Regions from separate parts of the Clostridium sp. LXY-7 genome, predicted to be linked through region 2. Evidence: riboswitches for the same ligand, from Rfam matches in the RefSeq annotation. Region 2 holds a riboswitch; the other holds the start of a gene.
What was found. Region 2 has a riboswitch for thiamine pyrophosphate ahead of thiT (energy-coupled thiamine transporter ThiT). Riboswitches for the same ligand answer to the same signal wherever they lie in the genome.

Region 1: it holds a riboswitch for thiamine pyrophosphate, as region 2 does, so the genes downstream of both, thiD (bifunctional hydroxymethylpyrimidine kinase/phosphomethylpyrimidine kinase) here and thiT (energy-coupled thiamine transporter ThiT) in region 2, are expected to answer to the same signal.

Annotation. Positions count from the first base shown of each region.
Region 1 covers NZ_JBLLJL010000010.1:6,263-14,328, reverse strand. The annotation lists gene ACI48Q_RS20340 (M28 family peptidase) at 1-1,682, shown strand, start outside; TPP riboswitch at 1,824-1,923, shown strand; TPP riboswitch at 2,173-2,271, shown strand; gene thiD (bifunctional hydroxymethylpyrimidine kinase/phosphomethylpyrimidine kinase) at 2,356-3,156, shown strand; partial or broken gene ACI48Q_RS20330 (CatA-like O-acetyltransferase) at 3,343-3,585, opposite strand; gene ACI48Q_RS20325 (hypothetical protein) at 4,073-4,195, shown strand; gene ACI48Q_RS20320 (hypothetical protein) at 4,335-4,997, shown strand; gene ACI48Q_RS20315 (DJ-1/PfpI family protein) at 5,117-5,701, shown strand; gene ACI48Q_RS20310 (AAA family ATPase) at 5,986-6,519, shown strand; gene ACI48Q_RS20305 (DMT family transporter) at 6,692-6,973, shown strand; gene ACI48Q_RS20300 (TetR/AcrR family transcriptional regulator) at 7,060-7,710, shown strand; gene ACI48Q_RS20295 (hypothetical protein) at 7,871-8,005, shown strand.
Region 2 covers NZ_JBLLJL010000004.1:1,593-9,658, forward strand. The annotation lists gene ACI48Q_RS13280 (hypothetical protein) at 1-295, shown strand, start outside; gene ACI48Q_RS13285 (YhfM domain-containing protein) at 359-1,165, shown strand; gene thiT (energy-coupled thiamine transporter ThiT) at 1,254-1,883, opposite strand; TPP riboswitch at 2,017-2,115, opposite strand; gene ACI48Q_RS13295 (hypothetical protein) at 2,172-2,351, opposite strand; gene ACI48Q_RS13300 (cold-shock protein) at 2,607-2,807, opposite strand; gene nrdD (anaerobic ribonucleoside-triphosphate reductase) at 3,240-5,354, shown strand; gene ACI48Q_RS13310 (SH3 domain-containing protein) at 5,427-6,881, opposite strand; gene nrdG (anaerobic ribonucleoside-triphosphate reductase activating protein) at 7,163-7,684, shown strand; gene ACI48Q_RS13320 (MBL fold metallo-hydrolase) at 7,944-8,066, opposite strand, start outside.

The DNA of each region.
Region 1 (8,066 bases), on a different contig from region 2:
TTTGGAATTCGATTAAAAATTTTTTTGCATATGAAAATCAAAGAATATTCAAAATAACATCTATTTTTTTTATGATTTTGGTTTTAATAACAGGTATTTTAGTAGGAGTTTTGCAAGTAAAACCAACATCAGTACCTTCAGAATCGGATGCAGATTACACAGCTTATAGGCAGATGCTTGATAATCTGAAGGCTATGACGGTAACACCACATCCAGCTGGCTCAGAAGAGATTGAGTCAGTACGCTCATATATTCTATCACAAATCAGAGAAATGGGATTAGAGCCTATCATTGAAACTGAAGTTTACTCTATTGAGAAACTGAAAAGCGAGTTAGGAGAAGAAAATGAAATAGAAGAATATATTCGAAATGAAGTTCATATTAATGAAAAAGATGAACTTATACTAAAAAATATTTTGGTTAAATTAGATGCGCCGGATACAGATCGAGGAGTATTAATCATGGCTCACTACGATACAGAAAAAGGTACTTTGGGAGCAGGCGATAACACGATTTCTGTTTCTGCTTTGCTTGAAGCTATGCGAAAGCAATCAAAAAATAATGACTTAAAAAATGATTTATATTTTTTACTCTGTGATGGTGAGGAATTAGGAACCTTTGGTTCGAAAGCATTTGTAGAATCTCATCCAGAATTAAAAACGTTGGTAGATCTTGTTATTAATGTGGATGGACGCGGTAATCGTGGTGGATTACTGATGTTTGAAACTTCTAATTATAATTATGATCTTATGCATTATTTTAAATCAGCAGTTTCTCATCCCATAGCTTTTTCTTTTACAGCAGATTTATATCACAAAATGCCAAATGTTACCGATTTGACTAGATTTTTAGATGCAGGATATTCAGGCCTTAATTTTACAGTGACAGAAGGTGTTGAAAATTATGGTGCAATGTCGGATAATTATGAAAACTTTAATGATAAAACAGCATATAATTATTTAAAAATTGTTGATTATAGTGCAAAAGAGCAATTTCAAGGAAATAATTCAGAAAAAGAAGGAATTTATTTTCCGTTTTTACCAGGTCATTTAATTTTAATGAATGGTGATGTAGCTTTTTTCCTTGCAGTATGTGCTATTTTTGCTACTTTAATTTGGTTTGTTTTACAAATTAAGAATGGAAATATACAGCCACATCAAATCTTCATTGGAATGACTAGGTTGATTGGAACAATATTTATCATGGCTGCATTAAGTTGGGGCATTATAAGATTAGCGGCAAATATATTTAATCTGACTGAGACAAGCAATACAGAAGTTCTTTTTATTGTTCAAACTATGATATTTGCCCTAGTTAGTCTATTTATATTTATTCTTCGAATGAGAAAACAATCTATTGTTGAGGCTATTGCAGATTTATTACCACTTCAATTAATACTCATTATAGGGACTACAATCTTTTTTAATTCTATGAGCTATCTGTTTTCATTAACAACACTAGGATTATTATTTGTATCACTTTTAGGAAAGCTAGATATAGCTAGATTCATAGGAACAACAATCATTGGTATAGGAATATTACTATTATATGTGCCGATTTGCTGGTTACTATATGTGTCGCTTATGCTACCAATAATTCCAGTAGTCACGGCCTTGAGTGTATTACCAATTTCAATCATTGCAGCATTTTTTACAACTAAACATGTTGAAGAAAAATTCTAATAAAAAGATATATATAACAGGAATACTATAGAATTTTCTGAATTAGTCAAGGGTTTATAAGGATTCATTTTATATCTAAAACTTCTTTTGTAACTTGACCATATTGCTACTATGGAATATAATCAATATTAATAATATTCTTAATATTTGCGGGGGGACTACATAGTAGTTGAGAAGGTAAAACCTGACCCTTTGAACCTGTTGGTTAATACCGACGTAGGGAAGCAAATCACATACGAAATTTGTATATGATTAGGGTGCTTCTCTGTGTAGAGAAGTACCCTATTATTATTTAACATAGGGTCATTAGGTATCTGAAAATAAATAATAAGTAAAAGATGGGAAGTATATTTTGAGTTAGACAAGGAAACAGGTTTCGCAGATAGTAGCACTATCTAAGGGTTCTGTTAACGCAGTATAACTCAAAATAGACGAGGATTTTGACTTATTTATTTTTTGAAGATGCCTTAAGTATAAAAATGAATATAATTAACATTTGCGGGGGGACTATAAGTAGTTGAGAAGGTAAAACCTGACCCTTTGAACCTGTTGGTTAATACTGACGTAGGGAAGCAAATCACATACGAAATTTGTATATGATTAGGGTGCTTCTCCGTATAGAGAAGTACCCTAATTTATTATATATACATAAAGGAAAAAAGGAGGAATTTCAATGAAAAAGGTACTTAGTATTGCTGGATCAGATTGCAGTGGAGGTGCTGGAATACAAGCTGATTTAAAGACATTTTCTGCCCATGGGGTGTTTGGAATGAGTGTAATTGTTTCAGTGGTAGCAGAAAATACAAGCCGTGTTATTGATATACAGGATGTTACCCCAGATATGATTGAGAAGCAGATTGATGCCATATTTGAAGATATGGAGGTTGACGCTGTGAAAATTGGTATGCTGTCTACACAACCTTGCATGGAAGCAGTAGCAAGAAAGCTGGAGCAATATAAACCATACAATGTTGTAATTGATCCTGTCATGTATGCGAAAAATGGTTGCCCTCTTATGAATCCTAATTCCATAGACACGCTGATCAAGGTTGTACTACCCTATGCTGATTTACTTACGCCTAATATTCCAGAGGCTGAGAAGATATCAAATATTAAGATAAGCAGTGCAGAAGATATGAAAACAGCGGCAAAGCTTATTTATGATATGGGGTGCAAAAACGTTCTTGTCAAAGGTGGTCATGCTATTGGGGATGCACTGGATATTCTATATGATGGTAAAGAGTTTTATTATTTTGAAACCCAGCGTATAAATACAAAAAATACTCATGGGACAGGTTGCACTTTCTCTTCTGCTATTACTTCCAATCTTGCACTAGGTATGACCATGTCTATTGCTGTAAAGCAGGCTAAAAAATATATTACAACAGCAATTGAGCATTCATTAAACATAGGTAAAGGTAATGGGCCAACACATCATTTTTATGATTTATATAAAAATGGTTTAAATATATAAGTTTCAATAGTGAAACTACATAATACAAATAAGCTTTTTATAAAATTAATGTTGTTAGAACTGCATATATAGACCATGAAAACACCAGCGGAATAGAGGAAATAAAAAAGGAAGCAGAAACAATTATGATATGCTTCCTTTTTTATATGAAATACGATTAAAAATATATAATGTAATAAAAATGGTTTATAACAACCATTCTTCTGCTGTTAATGCGAATTTTTGTAGCTCAGCAAGAAATTGAGAAACATGGTAACCATCTGCGGCTGCATGATGGATTTGTACGGAAACTGGTAGTTGTACAGTATCTCCCTCCTCAAAGTATTTACCAAAGGTTATGATTGGCGAGAGAAATTGATTGTCTCCGAATAAGTTCAAATTGAATCCAGAAAAACTACTCCACGGAATGCAAGATACAGGAAAATTGTTGAGCGTAATTTAGAGGATAATCTTCATATCAAGACCTATCATGATTATTTACTTAGATAGTTTGTGCAGACTCAAAATATCACTAGAAAGTTGACCACAACATGTAGTGGTTTTGGAGCAAAAATCGAGCAAAAATTGGGGTCGAAAAGTACCTTTTTAGCCCGATTTTTTAGGGGTTTTTATAGATGACACCCTAGAAACGCATATTGCATAGAAGAAAATCCAAAGGCATCGGGATGAAAAATCTCGGTCTGCAATCCTATGAAGCCATTTGTCAACGCATCGATCTGCAGTGTAAGTTGTTCCATTATGATTGTGCTCAAGCAGTACAAGATATTGAGCTTCCCGATGAAGAGTGGTTTAACAATCTGAGAGGTATAAGGCCTTCAAGCGAGATTTTTGATCAAAGTATTAAAAAAGCTTGACAGAGCTAAGATCTGTTAATTACAATAATAACAGAGTAAAGCTCTGTTATGGAGGAATATTTATGGCACGAATAGTAAAGAAACCAGAGGTAAGAAAAAATGAACTTTTGGATGTTGCTGAAAAGTTATTCATTGAAAAAGGCAATTACCATGTATATAAAAGCAGGGTTTGTAAAATCTGCTGAAAAAGAGAATCGCTCATGGAGGGACGATTTGATAGAACTTGAATATGAAATGGACTTGGAGTAATTCTCTGAATTAAATTGGTGAAACATTTTTTACAGATGAAAGTCAAACAATGAGCATAGCAAAGGAGCGATTAAGATGTCAATGATTTATTTACCTAGTTGCAAATTTACGGCTTATTCCCCGGAAGCCAGCAAGAGAATAAAGAATTATCTCTCAGAGAATTATGATATTCAAATTTGGGGATGTTGCAGGCCAAGTCACAAAAAGCTTACAAATGATGATACGGTGGTTTATATATGTAATACGTGTTCTGCGTTTTGCAGAGAAGATTCTGCTGCTAAAAAAGTAATTTCTATATGGGAACTATTAGAAGATGATAAGCAATTCCCATTTCCTGATTACGGCCATAAAAAAATGGCTGTGCAAGATTGTTGGCGTGTATATGACAATGAGCCCCAGCAAAAAGCAGTCCGAAGAATTCTACAGAAAATGAACATTGATATTGAAGAATTAGATGAAAACTTTAGCAAAACGAGATCTTGCGGTACTACGCTCTATGAGACGCTTCCTAAGCAAAATGGAGAGTTTGCACCAAAGCGTTTCATTGAGAACGCGGAAGGTCTTTTCTTGCCGCATACGGAAGAAGAGCAGACAGCATTAATGAAAAAACACTGCAATAAAATTGATGCCAATGAAGTTGTCTGTTATTGCATTGCCTGTGTAAAGGGCATCAATCTTGGAGGAAAAAAGGGCATTCACTTATTAGACCTCATGTTAGGATTAGAGCCTAAATTATGAACAGAGAGATGAGAAGAAAAGATAAAATGCTTTCAGAAGGAAGACATTAATGAAAATAGGATTGAATCATATAGTATTATTCACAAGTAATCTAGAAATAAGGAGGAGAAGAACATAATATGGATATAAACATTTTTCTGTTTGATGATTTTGAAACTCTTGATGCATTTGGTCCGGTAGAAATACTCGGATGTCTTTCAGGTTTTCAAATGCGCTTTTTTTCTATAAATGGTGGGGCTGTTAAAAGCAGACAAGGTACTGAAATTATAACACAATCTGTCGATAAAATAAAATATGATGGCATTCTTGTTATACCTGGGGGACAAGGCACAAGATTATTTGTAAATGATAAGAGCTTTGTGGAAAAGTTGTATGAAATTGCATCATGTTCAAAGTACTGTCTGGCAATATGTACTGGTTCAGCTCTACTTGCAAAAACCGGTTTATTAGATGGACGAAGAGCGACCTCAAACAAAAAAGCATTCGATTGGGTTAAGTCTGTAAACACAAAAGTAGACTGGATACCAAAGGCAAGATGGGTTGTAGATGGAAAATTTTATACATCATCCGGTGTATCTGCAGGAATGGATATGTCGCTGGGATTTATTAGCGATATATTTGGGACAAACATTGCTGAAGAGATTGCAAATACTATAGAATATGTCTGGAATTCTGATAAAGATAATGATTTGTTTAATCTATGATATATTTTATATAGGAATATATTTTTCGCCAAGGAACCTCTATATCCTCACCACATCTTTTTGTCGAATCTAGGCATACAGAATTCATTGGCGAATTACGTCGATGTCAGGAAGGAAAATCTAGGGAAAGTATCTTTCGTGATGGAAAATGGCATGATATCATTCATATGTCAATTTTGCAAAATGAGTACTTAGAATAATACAGTAAGCTATTCAGGAGGTTGGACTTACTGAGAAGAATTCTGTCTTGGTTTTACTAGAGTAAATTTTTTTGGAGGTGTTTTATGAGACGATATATTTTAACAGGCACACCAGGAAGTGGAAAAACTTCAATTATTAGAGTATTAGAAACAATGGGTTATTTAGTAGTGGAAGAAGCCGCAACTGATATAATTGCTTTAGAGCAAGTGCAAGGTAATGCTGAACCATGGAAGGATGCGTCCTTTATTAATAAAATTGTGGCATTGCAAAAACAAAGACAAGTACATCTTTCAGCTCTTCCATCTGAAGTTCAAATTTATGACCGCTCAGTTTTTTGTACATATGCTCTAAGTAAATATCTTGGATATGAACCATCTAAAGATACTATGGAAGAAATAAATAGAATTGAGAATGAACAAACCTATCAGAAGACGGTATTCTTTATTGAGAATTTGGGTTTTTGTCAGCCCTCAGAGGCAAGAAAGATTAGCTTTGAGGAAGCTTTATGTTTTGAACATATTCATGAAGAAACGTATAAGTCCTTTGGATATACGTGTATAAAAATTCCACCCGGAAGTGTAATTGAGCGAGCATACAAAATTATAAGCATGTTATAAAATTTATTTTCGTCTTGATCTTATTTTGTTTTTTATCAAATTTTTAAAATTATAATATATATCTCACATTTGACGGTCTGACCATAAGATGTTGTGGTTTTGAAGTGAAAAATGAGCGAAAATCGGGGTTAAAAAGTGCAATTTTTAGCCCTTTTTTTGAGCAATTTTATAGATGGCGTCAGAAAAAGAGAAAAAGGGTAGTAAAATTACTTGGATAATTTTAGGCGTTTTGGCCGGTTTTTTACCACCATTGCAAACCGTTATTAATGAAAAACTTCGCGTTGCAACGGGCTCTCTTTTAGGAGCTGCTTTTATTTCTTTTCTTGGTGGCACGATTATCTTGCTTATTTTGATATTGATTACTCAACGTTGTTTAGAGTTTCCTATTTCATTACCGGCTTTCAAATTTTTATTAGGCTTTTTGTCTAAGGCTTTCAAGAAGCGGGATTTTTGATCTAAATATTTAAAAACAGCTTGACAGAGTTTTACTCTGTTAATTATAATAATAACAGAGTAGAACTCTGTTAGGAAGGAATATTTATGGCACGAATAGTAAAAAAACCAGAGGTAAGAAAAGATGGATTATTGGATGTTGCTGAGAAGCTATTCTTCGAAAAAGGTTATGAAAGCACCTCGGTTAAAGACATTTACGCCGAGGTAAACGGCTCTTTTGGTATGTTTTATCATCACTTTACGTCAAAAGAAGAAGTTTTAGAAGAAGTAAATAAAAAGATGGCAGCGCGGAGATTTGAACCTATAAAGTCAATCATAATTGATAGCAATTTGTCTGGAATAGAAAAGTTACGTAATGTATTATCGCTTACTATAATATCAGCTAAACAAGAAATTACCAATCATTCAAGCAATTCATATAAAAAGAACCCGCAACTATTAGTAATGCATATGCATGATACCCTTGGTATTGCATCTGATTTACTTTCCAGTGTTATAGAGGAAGGCATAAAAGACGGTACGATTAAAACTGAACGGCCCCATGAGCTATCGCAAATGATTTTGTTATTCCTAAATGTATGGGTAAATCCATGGATATGTCAATGGTCTCCTGAAAAAATGCGAAATATCTTTGTTTTTATGAAAGATATTTTTGACAAAATGGGCGTGCCTGCTTTATCAGAGGATATGCTCCAAGGTTTAAATGAGCTATCATTGCTTGTGCAAGAGGACAAATAGTTGCTTTGTATATTAGATTATAGTGTAACATAAAGAAAGAGGCGACAAAGAGTAAAAGCTTATCGGTGCAATCTCATACCTCTTATAAGAATTAGAATGAAATGTAAGATAAGTGAAATTTATAGTTATATCTTAAGTACATTTAAATGGAGGGGTTATTATGATAACACACAATAATCTCGAAGAATATAGAGGCCCGATTAATTATGATCTTGAATTTGGTGGTGAAACTGATAAATATAATTTTTATCTTAAACTTGCTAAATTGAACGCAGGTGAGGTTTTAGAACTTTGATATCTAAGGAGGACAAAATGTTTACTTTAGATCATATAATAATTGAAACTGACTATCCTGA
Region 2 (8,066 bases):
AAAGGTAATGAATGATGATATTAACATGGCATTAGAAGAAACCTTTAAGGAGTTAAAAGGGTTAGGCGTAAAGGAGTATATTGTAGAAGATGTTAATATAAATAACATCAATAGCAAATTAATACAGTATGATTTAAGTATTCAAGCCAAAAATATAAATAGAAATTATGAATATCATATACCGTATAAAAATTGTGTGGTAAAGATAAGTTTTTCTGTAAAAGATAAAAATCTAAAGGAAAATACTAAAGTAGTATTTGAAAACATTGTAAAAACTTTTTCTTTTAAAGAATAGTAAAGTTTGATTTACTCATAAACAAATATTATAATTTAAGAAAAACAGTAGTGGAGGACGAAAGTGAAAAAAGTGAGAAAACTTATAGGGATTATGTTGGTTGCATTTAGTATATTTATTTTCACGGCATGTAGTATCTTTAATAATGAAGAATTTTCCTATATGGCGGAAGGAAGATCAATGAAAATAAGTATACAAAGTACTAGAGACAAGAGTTATAAATTTACGGTTACAGATAAAGATGCAGTAAAGGAGATATATAAAATATTATCTAAGGCAAAAGTAGTAGAACAAAAGACAACTATAAAGCCGGATTATATATTTGAAATTCATGTATCACCTACGGATGTAAGAACTTTTAATTATATTGCGGGATGGGATAAAAATGAAGTAGCTAATTTTTATAGTGATACCCAAAATTTTATTGTATCTAAAAGACTTGATAACGATATAATAAAAAACTTTTCTAATATTAGAAAACCTATAGATTTTGATGAAGTTTACTATAATACTATAATAAATGCTATTCAAACCTATAATCAAGGAGATGTGAAATCAAAAAAAATAGGGATTAATATAGGATCAGATATAGATGTAGCAAAATTTCAATTATCCCTAGATATAGAAAATTTTAAGGATAGCTTAAAAAATATACCTAATGTGAAATTAATAGAGGATAACTCTAAAAAAGAAGATTATGATATAGTACTTAATGTAAAAACTCAAGGATATACAAGTACTAGATATAAGTCTATAATAACCTTCGAAACTAAAGGAAATGAAAAGCCAGTGCAATACTATTGCTTTAATAAATATGAGCAAGGTATCTGGAATATAAGTATAACTAAGGAAAAACCAGAAGGATTTTAATAAAGGCTCTGTTTTAATATGTAGTTCAAAGACCAACGATATATTAAAACAGAGCTTTTTAAAATGGGATAAAATATTTAAAAATAATTTAAGCTTGTACTGAAATTCTCCTAATAATAGTTTTCACATCTATTACAGAGATTATAGCTATACATATTAGGGCATCAACTAAAACATAGGAACCATTATATAGGAAGGAATAAACTACAGGAGTTAAATTATAATCTGCTGCATAGCTTCCCCAAAACACTACTCCGGCTATGAAGTGACATATGAATTTACCACCAAAAGCAACAGAAGTAGCTAAGAATTTATTATCCTTAAATAATCCTGCTAGCCCTATAGCCATAAAGGGTAAAGTATAATCAAATAACACTTGGATAGGATGAAGTATGTATGCTGGTCCTATGATGAAATTTAATATTCCATATACAAAACCAGTAAATATACCTATATAAGGTCCATATAAAAGTGATATAAGAATTATAGGTAGCATACTACCAAGGGTAGCACTCCCTCCAAAGGGCAATTGAAATAGCTTTAAAAACTGTAGTACTACACTCATGGCAACAGCTAATGATATATGAGTTACAAGTCTTGAGCTAAATTTAACCTTCTTTATTTTAATAAAGGCTAAAAATAGAAGAAAAATACCTATTAAGGTTAAGATGGTAGTCCAACTGGTTGAAATTTTCTCTAGATTTTCTAAAATACTCATAAAATCCTCCTTTTAGTGCTTAAAGGGGTAGTAGATTTTCAAATAAAATTATTAGAGATTTCATTAATAATTTTAAATAGATAGAATTAAAAAAACGTATTCCAATAGGAATACGTTAATTAACAAATGTAGTTAAGTTTATTAAACGCTTCCCTACGCTAGCATTACCTAGTTCAGGTTTAAGGGTTAATGAAAACTCATTTCTCAGCCACAGGCACCCCCAGCACAATTTTTATTATTAATTTGCTCAATAAGAGCATAGCATAAAAAAAGTTAAACATCAATATACTAGAAAAAATCTATAGTTTTTCTATTTTGTACATTAGTAGGAATAGAAGAATTTATATTTACCACATCTCCAACTTTAGAGTTAGTGGGGATCTTATCTAGTGTAATGCAATAGGTACTACCATCAATAAATTCTACAAAAGCTTCTAGGTTATTTTTATCAATTAGTCTACCAATCATTATTATACTCCTTAAATAAATTGCAAAGCAATTTATTTAGATAATAGCAACCGTAGGTTGCAGAGAAGTACGCCAAAGGCGTAGAGAATTGACAGCGTCAGAGAAGTGGCTTGAACAAGCACTTGATATAATTGCTTTTGCAATGCAAAAGCTTCCTTAACTAGTGAGCGAAGCGAATGCTTCCCTGCAGCTTGCTGCCCTTCTCTAACGAACAAAGTGAGTGCTTACCTGCAACCTTCTGGTTGCCTTTCTCTATTAAATTTTTACTACATTTGCAGCTTGGGGACCTCTGTCTCCAGTAACTACATCAAATTGAACTTTTTGACCTTCTTCTAATGCTTTATATCCCTCTCCACCAATAGCAGAAAAATGTACAAATACATCCTCCTCACCCTCAACGGCTAAGAAGCCAAAGCCTTTTTCTGAATTAAACCATTTAACTGTTCCTGTTTTCATATAAATCTCCGTTATAAAAATTATAAAATATATAATTTTTTCCCTTTTCATAGTGTTCAGTTTTGCTATGCTACTCCTGTTAGGTCGATAACACTCCAAGGGCTTAAAATCCCGTGTAACCACGGTATTGTCATTAAAACATGACTAAAATACGGAACTCCCTTCTAAAAATATTTGACCTTAATTATTATGTTAAATAATAACTATAGTATTATCAGAGAAAATTATTTTATGCATTTCTCTAATTAAACTATATAGAAATTTAATTATTAATTGTCAACTTAAAATTTTGTTGTAAAACACTATAGGCTTAGAAGTCGATAGTGTTTATTCAAAAAAGGATGAAATTTCATAGTTACTCACAAATTGATTAGAAAGATTTTGTGGGATATAATTTAAATTGTTTGTAAGGAAATAAAGGGGGTAGAATTAATGATTTTTGTCGTTAAACGTGATGGAAGAAAGGTCGAATTCAATTCTGTTAAGATAACGAAAGCTATAAAAGGTTCAGCTGATGAAATAAATTATAATTTAAAAGAGAGCGAGAAAATCGAGCTAACACAAAAAATTATAAAGAGAATAGAAAATCTTGAAGTTAATGAGCTTACAGTAGAGGAAATACAGAATATAGTACAGGGAACACTTTTAGAAAATGGACATAAACCTATAGGAATAGCCTATGCTAACTATAGAAAAGAGAGAACTAGATTAAGAGAAATAAAATCTGACTTGATGAAGGCTATAAATCAAATTGGAGTTGAGACGGATAGAGATAATGCAAATGTAGGTAATAATTTCAGCTCTAAATTATTAAGAATAGCATCTGAGTCAAACAAGTGGCATAACTTATATAATATGCCTAAGCACCTAGCTAGAGCTCATGAAAATGGAGATTTATATTATCATGATTTAGATAGTTATAATTTAACTACAAACTGTCTTCATATACCTACTAGAGAAGTTTTGGAAAGAGGCTTTAATACTGGGTATGGAACGATAAAACCTCCTAAAAGAATAGAATCAGCAGCAGAGCTTTCATGTATACTTCTTCAATCTACCCAAAATGATATGTTTGGTGGCCAATCCCATCCAGATTTCGATAACGACATGGGCATATTTGTAGATCCTACTAGACAAGAAATTAGAGATGAATTAGTTGAGTTAGGAATAGATAATGAGAAGATAGAACAGCTAGTAGAGAAAAAATTAAGAAGCAGAGTAGCACAAGCTATGCAAGGAGTAGTATTTAATTTAAATACTATGCATAGTAGAGCAGGATCACAGGTGCCATTTAGTTCTGTAAATATAGGATTACCAACATCTAAGGATGCCGCAATGGTGTGTGAAATATTCTTAGAGCAATATGAAAAAGGATTAGGTAATGGTGAGCAACCAATTTTCCCTAATATAATATTTAGGGTAAAAGATGGTGTAAATAAGAATGAAGGGGAACCTTATTATTATTTATTTGAACTTGCATGTAGAGTAGCAAGCAAGAGAATGAACCCAACTTTTATGAATATTGATGCAGACTTTAATAAAGTTTATTATGATCAAGGCATAGTTCCAGCAACTATGGGATGCAGAACATATTTAATGGGCAATGTAAATGGAGAACCTGGAACAAAGGGAAGAGGAAACATAGCTCCAACTACAATTAACCTTCCAAGAGTGGGGATACTTGCTAATGGTGATATAGATAAATTTTATAATTTATTAGACAGTAGGTTAGAGTTGGCTAGTGAATCTTTAATGCATAGATATGGACTGTTAAAGAAACTAAGGGTTAAAGACTTACCATTTGTGGCTGGTCAAGGATTAATGAAAGGTTCAGAAGGGTTGTTGCCAGATGATTCTATAGAACCTATACTAAAGCAAGGAACTTATGTAATAGGATTTATAGGACTTGCTGAAACCATAACAGCCCTTATAGGAAATCATCATGGTGAAACGGAAGAAGCAAAGAAATTAGGGATAGAAATAGTTGAATATATAAGAAGTTTTACAGATAGAATGATGGTTGAAACAAGTTTGAACTGGAGCTGTTATGCCACACCAGCAGAGGGTTTGAGTGGTAAATTTATACTGCAAGATAAAAAGGTTTTTGGAGAAATAAAAGGAGTAACAGATAAAGATTATTATACAAATAGTTATCATATACCTGTTTCATTTCCAATATCTATAGTTGATAAGATAAATATAGAAGCTCCATATCATAAACTATGTAATGCTGGTCACATAAGCTACATAGAAATAGATGATTACCCAACACCAGAGACCATTATGGATATAATAAAATATGCATATAATAATACTAATATAAGTTATATAGGTATCAATTATCATATAAAATATTGCAGAAGCTGTGGAACTTATATACAAAGAGATAAGTTTAAATGCCCTAAATGTAATAGTACAGATATTCAAGGAATATCAAGAGTTACAGGATATCTGAGTCTTGATGAAAGATTTGGACCAGGTAAGTATGCTGAGAGAGAAGATAGAATAACACATAAAGAAAATCATGAAAAAGTTTATAATATATAAGCATTCATATATAATCAAAAGAAGCCTGTCCACATTGGATACAGGCTTCTTTTAATCATATCTTTCTTCACCTTATTTTGAAGGTGTAATTATTCTTTTAGATACATAGTATCTACTATCATAATATGCAGAATTTAAGTTTGAAACTCTTACATAATCTCCAGGGTTTGGTGAATGAATAAATAAATCATTTCCTTTATAAATACCCACATGAGATATGTCATTAGGGTCATTTGGCGTGCCGGTAAAGAATATTAAGTCACCAGGCATTAGTTCACTTCTACTGACAGTTTTTCCTTGATGAACTTGATAATAGGTTGACCTTTCAAGAGTTATACCTAATTGCTTGTACACATATTGTACTAGCCCAGAGCAGTCAAATCCAAGGGGGGTAAAACCTCCCCATACATAAGGAACTCCTAAATATTTTTCAGATTCCGCAATAACATCAGCTTCAGTGTATGTGCTTTCTATTAAAGGAGTTTCTTTAACAATAGGAGGTGTAGAGATATTTTCATTCACTATGGTAACGCAATCCCCATTTATATAACCTGATGAAGTATCAAGATTAACTTTATACCAACCGTTAGAGTATGAAATTATCGGAAGTTTATTCCCATATCTGGATTTACCTATAACTTCATAATTGTCACCAGGACCAGATCTGATATTTAAAGTATCTACATTAACAATGGCAATTTTCCCTGTTACATTAGGATCAACAGATTCGTCTGTGTTATTTCCATTATCAGGAGGAGTAATAACTCCGCTACTAATAGTAATGTGCTCTTTGCTTGCAAAACCTAAAGTGTTATTGTATTTTACTTGATACCAGCCATTATTTTCACCAACTATCTGGACTTGACCATTATATGGGATTACTGATATTATCTCATAACTAGTGTTAGGACCTTTTCTAAAATTAAGGCCATAAGAATTAACTATTCCAATAGTTCCATTAGGTGATGGCGCTGGGGTAGATGTATCCTCATCGCCTCTATTAGGCCTATTCTCAGGTGTTGATATATAATCAGCACTTACATAGGCAGTAGAGTTATTGAATTTAATTTTATGCCAGCCCTTAGAAGTTTCTAATATCTCAACCTCTTTTCCTTTTTGAAGGGAACCTATAATATTATGCGATGTACTATTACCATCTCTAACATTTAAAGAATTTGCAATAACTGTACCAAATTTATTATTTTGGGCTGTGGAATTCGAATTATCTAATTTAACATAATCAGATGAAATCCAGCCTAGTGAATTATTATAATTAATTTTGTACCAACCGTTATTAATTTCTAAAATATTAACTTTTGTATTATAAGAAAGTTTACCTATTATATTACTAGAGGTGTTAGGGTTAGCTCTAACGTTAAGAACAGTTGCAGTAACCACACCAGTAGACGAATAGGAAGAGGAACTAGATTTCTCATTAGAACTCGCAAGGGCTACATCATCAAGATTTGCAACTAAAGCTGTAGCCATAGCTAAAGTAAATACGGGCGCTAAATATCTCTTTTCCATTAATGCCCTCCTTTCGGTAATTAAATCATAATATGTAGAAAATAGTTATCTTAATTATAAGATAAATTCTTGGTAATAACAATAATAGGATAAATAAATGCAGAATATTTTCAAAATACTACAAGGTCATTTTTTAGTGAAGTGAAACCGTAGGCTTCACTTAAATCTACAGTTATATTTATCTAAAAAATATATAGAAAGATATGTTATATTATATTAAGCAGAAAAATGATACATTATAGATAACGGCATGTAGTGTATTTTATTAAGAGGTGAGAAAAGTGAAAAATAAAACAGTAAGATTATCAGGAATAATACATGAGAGTTTAACAAATGGACCAGGAATGAGACGAGTTATATTTGCACAGGGATGTAAGCATAACTGTAAGAATTGCTTTAATAAAGATACTCATGATTTTAATAGTGGAGTAGAATTTAAAGTTGATGATATAATAAAAGATATAAAGACAAATCCTCTTTTAAAGGGTGTTACATTTTCAGGGGGAGATCCTTTTGAACAAGGTGAGGGATTTAGTGAAATAGCTAAACAGGTTAGAAGTGATAGATTTAATGTGTGGTGTTATACTGGATATACCTTTGAAGAAATATTAAGAGGATTAGAAACCAATAGCCAGTGGAAAGAATTAATTAATAATATAGATGTATTAGTAGATGGAAAATTTATAGAAAAATTTAAGAATGAAGATATAAAATTTAGAGGATCTAGCAATCAAAGAATAATTGATGTTCCTAATAGTTTAAGGGAAAATAAAATAATAGAAGCATTAGAAAGTTGTAGATAAGTGCAACTTACGTTGCAGTGAAGCGTTTGCTATGCTCACTAGTATTCAAGCGAGGCTTGTAGGTAAGGTGTGCCTTAGGCACAGGTAAGAAGAAACCTTCGGTTTCGGGGAAATACTCGCTTTGCTCGTGGTTAGGTAAGGGCAACTGTAGGTTGCTCCTTACCCGTCACAAAGTGACGCATTACCACGAACGCAGTGAGTATTTACCTATGCCTACGGCACCTTTACCTAAAATAAAGTGCTTTGCATTTTATTTATATTAACAATTCATTATAATTACTTTATTTATGTCCTCTAATTTATCTTCAATAGACAAAGTATTGCTGTCAACTCTAGTAGCGTTCTTCATAAATTTTAGAAATTTTTCCACGCCCTCTAAAGA